Regions from separate parts of the Rhodopseudomonas julia genome, predicted to be linked through region 3. Evidence: predicted binding sites of a transcription regulator. Region 3 holds the regulator's gene; each other region holds the start of a gene.
The links. The regulator PhoB, encoded in region 3, activates phosphate uptake and scavenging genes when phosphate is short. The targets are predictions, from matches to a motif close to TGTCATNNANCTGTCAT.
Positions count from the first base shown of each region.

Region 1: a site for PhoB is predicted at 1,141-1,157, ahead of J2R99_RS13395 (esterase-like activity of phytase family protein). Genes of this name have one in related genera too.
Region 2: a site for PhoB is predicted at 818-834, ahead of J2R99_RS06220 (YrbL family protein). Genes of this name have one in related genera too.
Region 4: a site for PhoB is predicted at 1,047-1,063, ahead of J2R99_RS15940 (esterase-like activity of phytase family protein). Genes of this name have one in related genera too.

Region 1 covers NZ_JAUSUK010000002.1:895,085-897,284, reverse strand. The annotation lists gene ttcA (tRNA 2-thiocytidine(32) synthetase TtcA) at 1-163, opposite strand, end outside; gene rpsD (30S ribosomal protein S4) at 262-882, opposite strand; gene J2R99_RS13395 (esterase-like activity of phytase family protein) at 1,234-2,200, shown strand, end outside.
Region 2 covers NZ_JAUSUK010000001.1:1,354,293-1,356,492, forward strand. The annotation lists gene J2R99_RS06215 (YifB family Mg chelatase-like AAA ATPase) at 1-639, opposite strand, end outside; gene J2R99_RS06220 (YrbL family protein) at 974-1,669, shown strand; gene gshB (glutathione synthase) at 1,703-2,200, opposite strand, start outside.
Region 3 covers NZ_JAUSUK010000001.1:959,169-961,368, reverse strand. The annotation lists gene J2R99_RS04470 (phosphopentomutase) at 1-237, shown strand, start outside; gene upp (uracil phosphoribosyltransferase) at 362-1,006, shown strand; gene phoB (phosphate regulon transcriptional regulator PhoB) at 1,015-1,710, opposite strand; gene phoU (phosphate signaling complex protein PhoU) at 1,728-2,200, opposite strand, start outside.
Region 4 covers NZ_JAUSUK010000002.1:1,422,958-1,425,157, forward strand. The annotation lists gene dnaE (DNA polymerase III subunit alpha) at 1-904, opposite strand, end outside; gene J2R99_RS15940 (esterase-like activity of phytase family protein) at 1,112-2,200, shown strand, end outside.

The DNA of each region.
Region 1 (2,200 bases), on a different contig from region 3:
TCTCGCGCACTTCGCGCAGCAGCCTTTTGCGCAGCTTCTTAAAGGCGACACTGCCCGGCGCATTGCGAAACAGCGGATGCGTCGCCTCTGAGGCCTCATCGGGCTCGGGCGCAGGCACCGCCTCTTCCAGCAATTCGTCAATATCGTCCAGAACCTCGGTCATCGCCGCACCTTCACCGAAGCCGCCCGCTCGCTCAAGCCCATGGATACAAAAAGGGCCGCCCGAAGGCGGCCCTTGAAAAGCATTGTGATCGCAACCGTTTACTGGCGCGAATAGTACTCGACCACGAGGTTCGGCTCCATCGTCACCGGATACGGCACTTCGGAGAAGGCCGGCACGCGGGTGAAGGTCGCCGTCATCTTGTTGTGGTCGGCATCGATGTAATCCGGCACGTCACGCTCGGCGAGGTCGGTTGCCTCGAGCACGACGGCGATCTGCTTGGAGCGCTCGCGCACTTCGATCACATCGCCCGGCTTGCAGCGATAGCTCGGGATGTTGACCTTCTGGCCGTTGACGCGGACATGACCGTGATTGACGAACTGGCGCGCCGCAAAGACCGTCGCCACGAACTTCGCACGATAGACGATCGCGTCGAGACGGCTCTCCAGGAGGCCGATCAGCTTCTCCGAGGTGTCGCCCTTCAGGCGCGCGGCCTCGTCGTAAATCTTGCGGAACTGCTTCTCGCGGATCTCGCCGTAATAGCCCTTTAGCTTCTGCTTGGCGCGCAGCTGCACACCGAAGTCCGAAAGCTTCGACTTGCGGCGCTGGCCGTGCTGGCCCGGGCCGTATTCACGCTTGTTGACCGGGCTCTTCGGGCGACCCCAGATGTTTTCGCCCATGCGGCGATCAAGTTTGTACTTGGCGCTATGGCGCTTGCTCATGACGCTATCGTCCTTACCGTTTCGGTTGTCGAAACGCGCCCTCCTCTGCCGCCCATCCCGCGAATGCGGAAGAACGACTGACAGGGGTCCGGCGAAGCGCTCGCCGAAATTCCGATCCGAACATAAGTTGGCGGAAGTTACCCCACGGGTGCGGGCCCCGCGCGCTGAAAGCGCCGAGCCGCGGCTCACTTATGGGTTTTATCGCTCCGTGTCAAACACGAACCGCAGCCGAGACCCTTCCGGCGCTCTTCATCGTCGTTTCATCTCGCCGTCAACGGCCTGCAACGAAAGCTGTCTTCATGGAAGCCGAACCTGGCGCGCCCAGGCGCCCCGAAATGAAAGGCCCTTTTGATGATGCGCACACTCCTTCTGGTGGCCACCGCTTCCGCCGCCCTTCTGAGCCACGCGAATGCGCAGGAGAAGGCATTCCCGGCGAAGCTCGAGGCTCATGCCGTGCTGCCGGCGGCAACCTTCGTCGAGCCGCCGAAGGACGCTCCGGCGAGCCTCGCCACCTCCGCAAAGTTTACCTCCTCCGATTACCATCGCGCCGAAGACACAAAAGTCGCAGGCAGGGACGGGGCGCGTGCGACCGGCCTCGACATGCCGTTCGACGGCCAGCCGATCCAGGGTTTTTCGGGCATCAAGAAGATGGATGACGGCACCTTCTGGTCGCTCTCCGACAACGGCTTCGGCTCCAAGATCAATTCCGCCGACGCAGCCTTGATGATCCATCACCTGTCGTTCGACTGGGACGCGAACAAAGTGAACCGCCTCGACACCGTCTTTCTGTCCGATCCGAACGAGGTAGCGCCCTTCCCGATCGTCAACGAAGGCTCGCAAAGCCGCTATCTGACCGGCGCCGATTTCGACGTCGAATCGATCCAGCCAGTCGATGACGGCTTCTGGATCGGCGAGGAATTCGGACCCTATCTCCTCAAGTTCAATCAGAACGGAGAACTCGAAACGCTCGTCGAGACGAAAATCGGCGACAAGCCGGTCACCTCGCCGGACAATCCCTTCCTGCGCCTGCCGGGCAATCCGGCGACCGAAATGCCCGCCTTCAATCTGAAGCGTTCCGGCGGTTACGAGGGTCTCGCCTCCGCCCCCGACAAGTCGAAGCTCTACGGCCTTCTGGAAGGTCCGATCTATGTCGACGGCGAAGTCGAAAAGGTCGACGGCCATCCAGCGCTGCGCATCATCGAATTCGATGTGGCCAAGGGCGCATGGACCGGCCGCTCCTGGCTCTATCCGCTGGCTGAGGGCGGCGAGGCGATCGGCGACTTCAACATGATCGACGACACGCACGGCCTCGTCATCG
Region 2 (2,200 bases), 400 kb from region 3:
CATGTTGTGGCCGCCGGCCGCGGCAATCTCCAACGCCCGTTTGGCGCTCTCCTGGCCGCGGATCTCCGAGAGGTCGGGCAGCACCTCGCTCGCCGCGCGAAGCGCGGGCTTGGGCTGTGACAGGACCTGACTGCCGGCGATGTGGTTGGCGAGCGCGATCAGGCTCTTCGGCGCCAGAATAGCGAGTTCTTCACCCGCCCAGGCAGCCTCCCCGCCGCAAGCGGCGGGACAAATGAGCCCCTTCTTCAGCGCATTGGCACTAATCGCCGCCGGCAGCACCCCCGCCACCGCTTCGATGCGCCCGTCGAGGCCGAGCTCCCCGAGCACCACATGATCACCGACTGCGTCGGCCGGAATGGCGCCCATCGCCGCCATCAGCGCAAGCGCGATCGGCAGATCGTAATGGCTGCCTTCTTTGGGAAGGTCTGCCGGGGCGAGATTGACGGTGATGCGCTTGGCTGGAAGCGCAAGACCCGAAGCATGAATCGCCGCCTGCACGCGTTCGCGGCTTTCCGCCACCGCCTTGTCGGGCAGACCGACAATGTTGAAGAGCGTGCGCCCCGGCGCGATCAGCACCTGGACATCGACCGGGATCGCTTCGACCCCACGGAACGCCACTGTCGTAACGCGAGAAACCATCGCCCACACCCCCGTTCTGATTGCAGGATGACTCAGCTTTCACACAATGACAAGAACGAAAACGGAACGCGATCCGAGGGGCGCACCTGTTGCGCAAGGGGAACATTCCGAAACGCATCGGTCACATTTTTGCGCCCTCGCCGTTCCGGTCCTTGCAAGTGCGGTTTGTGAGGACTTTATGAAGGATACATAACACTCGCGGCGGATCGACGCTGCGGGTGCGAACAGGCGGCCGGGGCACATGGTCTGCGATTCGATTGAAAAAAGGCGCGCTTCCGCGCGCCTTAGGGCTTTTTTTGCGCCGGTTTGGGCATTTATCGCCGGACCGGAGACAATGCATGCGAGAGCGGACCGGCGTTCGGTGGCAGCTGCCGTCGATCTGAGCCGGGCGATCCCGTTTGCGCGCGGAGGACGACGGCTATGCTTTGTCGATCCCGCCCGCAAAGACCGCGGCATCAAGGTACGGCGACCGGATTACACGCTCGCCGACCAGCGCCGGGCGAAATCCGCATGGAAGCGTCTGCGTCCGCTCGTGCGCTTCGATGACAACCGCCAGGACGAGCACATCCTGCGTCGCCTCGGCCAAAGGCGCGGCGAGGTCGCCTTTGCGCATGTGGCGCGGCAGTTCGGATTCGTGTCGACGAGTTTGGGGCTCGGGCTCTCGGTGGAGCTCATTCGCGACGGCGACGGCGAGATCTCACGCACGCTCGAAAGCTATCTGACGATCCACGGCTATTCGCCGGAATGTCAGGCGGCCGTCGAGGTGTTTTGCGAGCATCTCGCCACCTATCGCGTCCCGACACGAAAAATCATGCTGTGCAATGTTCTCGTCCAGGAAGACGTCGACGGCCAAATCCGCCGCCTCGTCCTCATCGACGATTTCGGCACGACCAATTATTGCCCGTTCTTCCTGCGCACCGACACCTCGCAACAGCGCAAGGTGTTGCGCAAGGTCGACGATTTCGTCGCCCGCATCCACGGCTTCGTCGCCGGCGAGGTGACGCCGTCGGCCGTCTCGCTTCTCGACTAAGCCGGCCTTGAGGGCGGGGTTCTGCCCCGCCCGTCAGCCCTTGCAGCGCTGTTCGATTGCGTCCCACACCATCGCGGCCGCGTCGATATCCGAAAAACGCTGGAGCTCGCGGATGCCGGTCGGCGAGGTGACGTTGATCTCCGTCATCACGTCGCCGATCACGTCGATGCCGACGAGGATGAAACCGCGCGCCTTGAGTTCCGGGCCGATGCGGGCGCAGATCTCGCGGTCGCGATCGGTAAGCTCGGCGGCAACGGCTTTGCCGCCGACATGCATGTTGGAGCGCGCATCGCCCACGGCCGGGATCCGGTTGATCGCACCGGCGGGCTCGCCATCAACGATGATGATGCGTTTGTCGCCCTTGCGGATCTCCGGCAGATAGCGCTGCACGACGAAGGGTTCGCGGAAGGTCGTCTCGAAGAGCTCGATCAACGAGGACAGGTTTTCGTCCCCCTCGCTGATGCGGAAGACAGCCGCTCCGCCATTGCCGTAGAGCGGCTTCAGGATGATGTCGCGGTGTTCTTCACGGAA
Region 3 (2,200 bases):
CCGGAGCTCTTTGCGCTTTTAAAGCCGGGCGATCTCGTCATCCTGACGGCCGATCACGGCAACGACCCGACCTGGACGGGCACCGACCACACACGTGAAACAGTGCCGGTTCTGGCCTTCGGGCCTGGCATCGAAGGGCGCCGGGCGGGAGAGCTTTCGACCTATGCCGATGTCGGCCAGACGCTGTCGGCGCATCTCGCTTTGCCGCCGCTTGCGGCGGGCGCGAGCCTGATCTGAGGCGATTTCGCCGGTGAATATCGCCTTTCGGTTCCAGGCAGCGGGTTGACCTTGGTGCCGTGACCCATTTCACCCAGGGAGAGACAGAAGCCGCCGACGAACGACAGACGAGAAGGAGAGGGGCGTGGACGCTTCAACGAGACGAGATGTGACCGTCGTCGATCATCCGATGGTTCAGCACAAGCTGACGATCATGCGCGACAAGGCCACCTCCACCGCGAGCTTCCGCCGTCTGTTGCGCGAGATCGCAGCACTTTTGACCTATGAGGCGACACGCGATCTGGAATTGACGACGACGACGATCGAGACGCCGCTCGCCACGATGGAGGCGCCGACCTTGGCCGGCAAGAAGCTCGTCTTCGCCTCCATCCTGCGCGCCGGCAACGGCCTTCTGGAAGGTATGCTGGATCTGGTGCCGGCGGCGCGCGTCGCCCATGTCGGGCTCTACCGCGATCCGGAGACGCTGCAGCCGGTGGAATATTACTTCAAGGCGCCGGAAGATCTGCACGAACGCGTCGTCATTGCCGTCGATCCGATGCTGGCGACGGCAAATTCGGCGATCGCCGCGATCCGGGGCCTCAAGGAGCGCGGGGCGAAGGATATCCGCTTCGTCTGCCTGCTGGCCGCGCCCGAAGGTGTGGAGCGCTTCCGTGCCGCCCATCCCGACGTGCCGGTGGTGACGGCCGCGATCGACAGCCATCTGAACGAGCACGGCTATATCCTGCCGGGCCTCGGCGATGCCGGCGACCGCATGTACGGGACGAAATAGGCCGCGGCTCAGGTCGTAACGAACTGCTCGTTGAGCGCGTAGCCGGCGCCGCGGACGGTGCGGATCGGGTCGCGCATGCGGCCGCGGTTGATCGCCTTTCTGAGGCGGCCGACATGCACATCGACCGTGCGTTCGTCGACATAGACGTCGCGGCCCCAGACGCCGTTCAAGAGCTGCTCGCGGGTGAAGACCCGCCCCGGGCTGCGCATCAGGAATTCCAGAAGCCGGAATTCCGTCGGCCCGAGATGGATCTCGCGGCCCCCGCGAAACACGCGGAAGGTGCCGCGGTCGAGTTCGAGATCGCCGGCGGCGAGCTTGTCGGCGACCATTTCCGGACGCGTGCGGCGCAGGAGCGCTTTCACGCGGGCCATCAGCTCCGGCACCGAGAAGGGTTTGACCACGTAATCGTCTGCGCCGGTGGCAAGGCCGCGGATGCGCTCGTCTTCCTCGCCGCGCGCCGTCAGCATGATGACGGGGAGTTTTGAGGTGGCCTCGCGCATTCGAACGCGTCGGCAGAGTTCGATGCCGGAGAGGCCCGGCAGCATCCAATCGAGAACGAGGAGGTCGGGCGCCTCTTCCAGAAGGCGCAACTCCGCATCGTCGCCGCGCCCCACCGTATCGACGGAATAGCCTTCCGCCTCCAGGTTGTAGCGCAGAAGCAGCGTCAGCGGTTCTTCATCCTCGACGACGAGAATCCGGGGCACCTGCATGGCTCACTCCGTCAACCCGCGGACGGCGCAGTCGCCGCGCGTTCCATCTGCTTGCCGGTGACGAGATAGGTGATCGTCTCGGCGATGTTGGTGGCGTGGTCGCCGATCCGCTCGATGTTCTTGGCGCAGAAGAGAAGATGCGTGCACATGCCGATATTGCGCGGATCTTCCATCATGTAGGTGAGCATCTCGCGAAACAGCGACACATACATGGCGTCGATCTCGTCGTCGGAGCGCCACACCGAGATCGCCTTCTGCACGTCGCGCGAGCCATAGGCGTCGAGCACGTCCTTGAGCTGGCGTAGGCCGAGGCTCGCCAGATGTTCGACACCGCGGCGAAGCTGGTGGTTCATCCGCTGATCCTCGATGGCGAGCGCGCGCTTGGCGATGTTCTTGCCGAGGTCGCCGACGCGTTCCAGATCGTGCGAGATGCGGATCGCGGCGACGGTTTCGCGGAGATCCTGGGCCATCGGTTGGCGCTTGG
Region 4 (2,200 bases), on a different contig from region 3:
GTGCTTCCGCCGTCTCGGAATCGGCCGCCATCCCTCCGACGAAACGCGGCAGGATCGGCCGGCGCGTCTTCGGCCGCATCTGGCAGCGGACGGCAATCTCGACGGTGTTTTCTATCGCCTCGGGCAGATCGGCGAATTTTTCCGCCATCGCCTCGGCCGACAAGAAGCCATGCTGGCGCGTGAGCTGCCTGCGATCATCTTCAGAGACGACGCGGCCTTCAGCGACCGCGAGGAGCGCATCATGCGATTCGTAATCGTCCTCGGTTGCGAAGAACGGTTCATTCGTCGCGACGATCGGCACGTCGCGCGCATAGGCAAGGTCCAGAACACCCGCTTCAGCAGACATCTCGATCTGCATTCCGTGGCGCTCGATCGCCACGTAAAGCCTGTCCTGAAAAATCGTCTGAAGCGTCGTCAGGCGTCCCGCGGCATCCTCCGGGCGATTGCCGAAGATGGACGGATAGAGCACTCCGTCATGACCGCCCGTCATCGCCAGAAGCCCTTCGCCATACGCCTGCAAAAGCGGCGCCGTCAGCGGCAAGCCGGCCGAATCTTCGCCGAGATAATAGGCGGTGACGAGGTGGACGAGGTTCTGCCAGCCGGTTTCGTTGGCGCAGAGCAAAAAGAGATGCTCCCGCCCGGCGGCTCGGAAGTGCGGGTCGGCGCGGCGCTCCACATTCTCCGACAAGGCCACGGGCAATTTGCAGCCGATGAGCGGCTGGATCCCAGAGCCTGAGGCTTTTTGAGAAAATTCCAACGCGCCAAAGAGATTGGCCGAATCGGTCACGCCCACTGCGGGCATGCCCGCGCTCTTGGCGAGCTTGATGAGCTTTGCGACCGGGAGAGCGCCCTCCAGCAGCGAAAAGGCCGAATGACAATTGAGATGGATGAAATGCGGTGCCAAGGGTGAACTCCTCTACGCCACTTGTATCGCTGGTGACGACCGAGCGACAGGCACGAGCGGCCCTCGTCCCCATTCATCTCTCTCAATGCCGGCGTCACGCCCCTCCCGCTGCGACGCCAAGTCAGGCACGCCGCGATGGTGCCGTCATGCATCCGTCGCCAAGCTGCGCTTCCTAAGAGACATACGAATCGCCCAAAGATCTCCGCCGTGCGCTCACCTTCCTTTGTGTCCCTATTCCCGGGCCTCCTCGTCTTCCTCGTCGCCGTCGCGGCGCCCGCTCCAGGCAGAGCCGCGGAGGCCGGCAGCCTGCCTTCGCCCGTCTTCCGTGGGGCCTTGACGTTGCCGCACAACCTGAAGGTCGAGGGCACGACTTTCGGAGGCATTTCCGGTCTCGACTATGATGCGGCCAGCGACACGTTTTATGCGCTCTCAGACGACCGCGCGCAGCGTGGACCGGCACGCTATTACAAGCTCCGCCTGACCCTCGACGCAGACGGCATCCACGGCGCCAACATCGCCTCCATGCATGTCCTCACGTCTCCGGACGGCGGCCAGTTCTCTGAAGGTGATATCGATCCGGAGGCTTTGAGGCTCGCGGCGTCCGGCAAGCATCTCTACTGGTCGAGCGAGAGCAACCAGGACGGCACTCCGGAGATCTTCGTTTCCAACCTCGACGGCAGCGCGAGCCGAGGGCTCTCCTTGCCAGACGCCTACTTGCCGAAAGCGCACGGCAGCCGCGGCGTGCGCCCCAATCTCGGCTTCGAGGCGATCGCCCTCTCCCCGGACAACAAGCGTCTTTACGCCATCACCGAAAACGCGCTCATCCAGGACGGCAGTCAGGCAACGCTTTACGCCGGAAGCCTGTCGCGCATCATCGTCTTCGACCTCACATCCGGTAAAGTCGTCGCCGAGTACATCTACGAAACCGATCCGATCTTCCGCGCCCCGGCATTTCCGCTCGGAGGCGCCGACAATGGCGTTTCAGAAGCGCTCGCGCTTGCCGACGGCCGCCTCCTCGTCATCGAACGCTCATATGCGGCCGGCGTCGGCAACCACATCGTCATCTATGTCGTCACGCTCGACAACGCGGACGACATTTCCGGTCTTGAAAGCATCGCGGATCGCGATGTCCGCACGGTTCGAAAGACGCCCTGGTTCATTCTCGACGAGGGAGCCTTCGGCCTCGACCTCGACAACATCGAGGCCGCAAGCTTTGGCCCGCAGATCGACGGCCACCCCTCGCTCGTCCTTGCCTCAGACGACAATTTCAACCCGCTCGGCCAGGTCACGCAATTC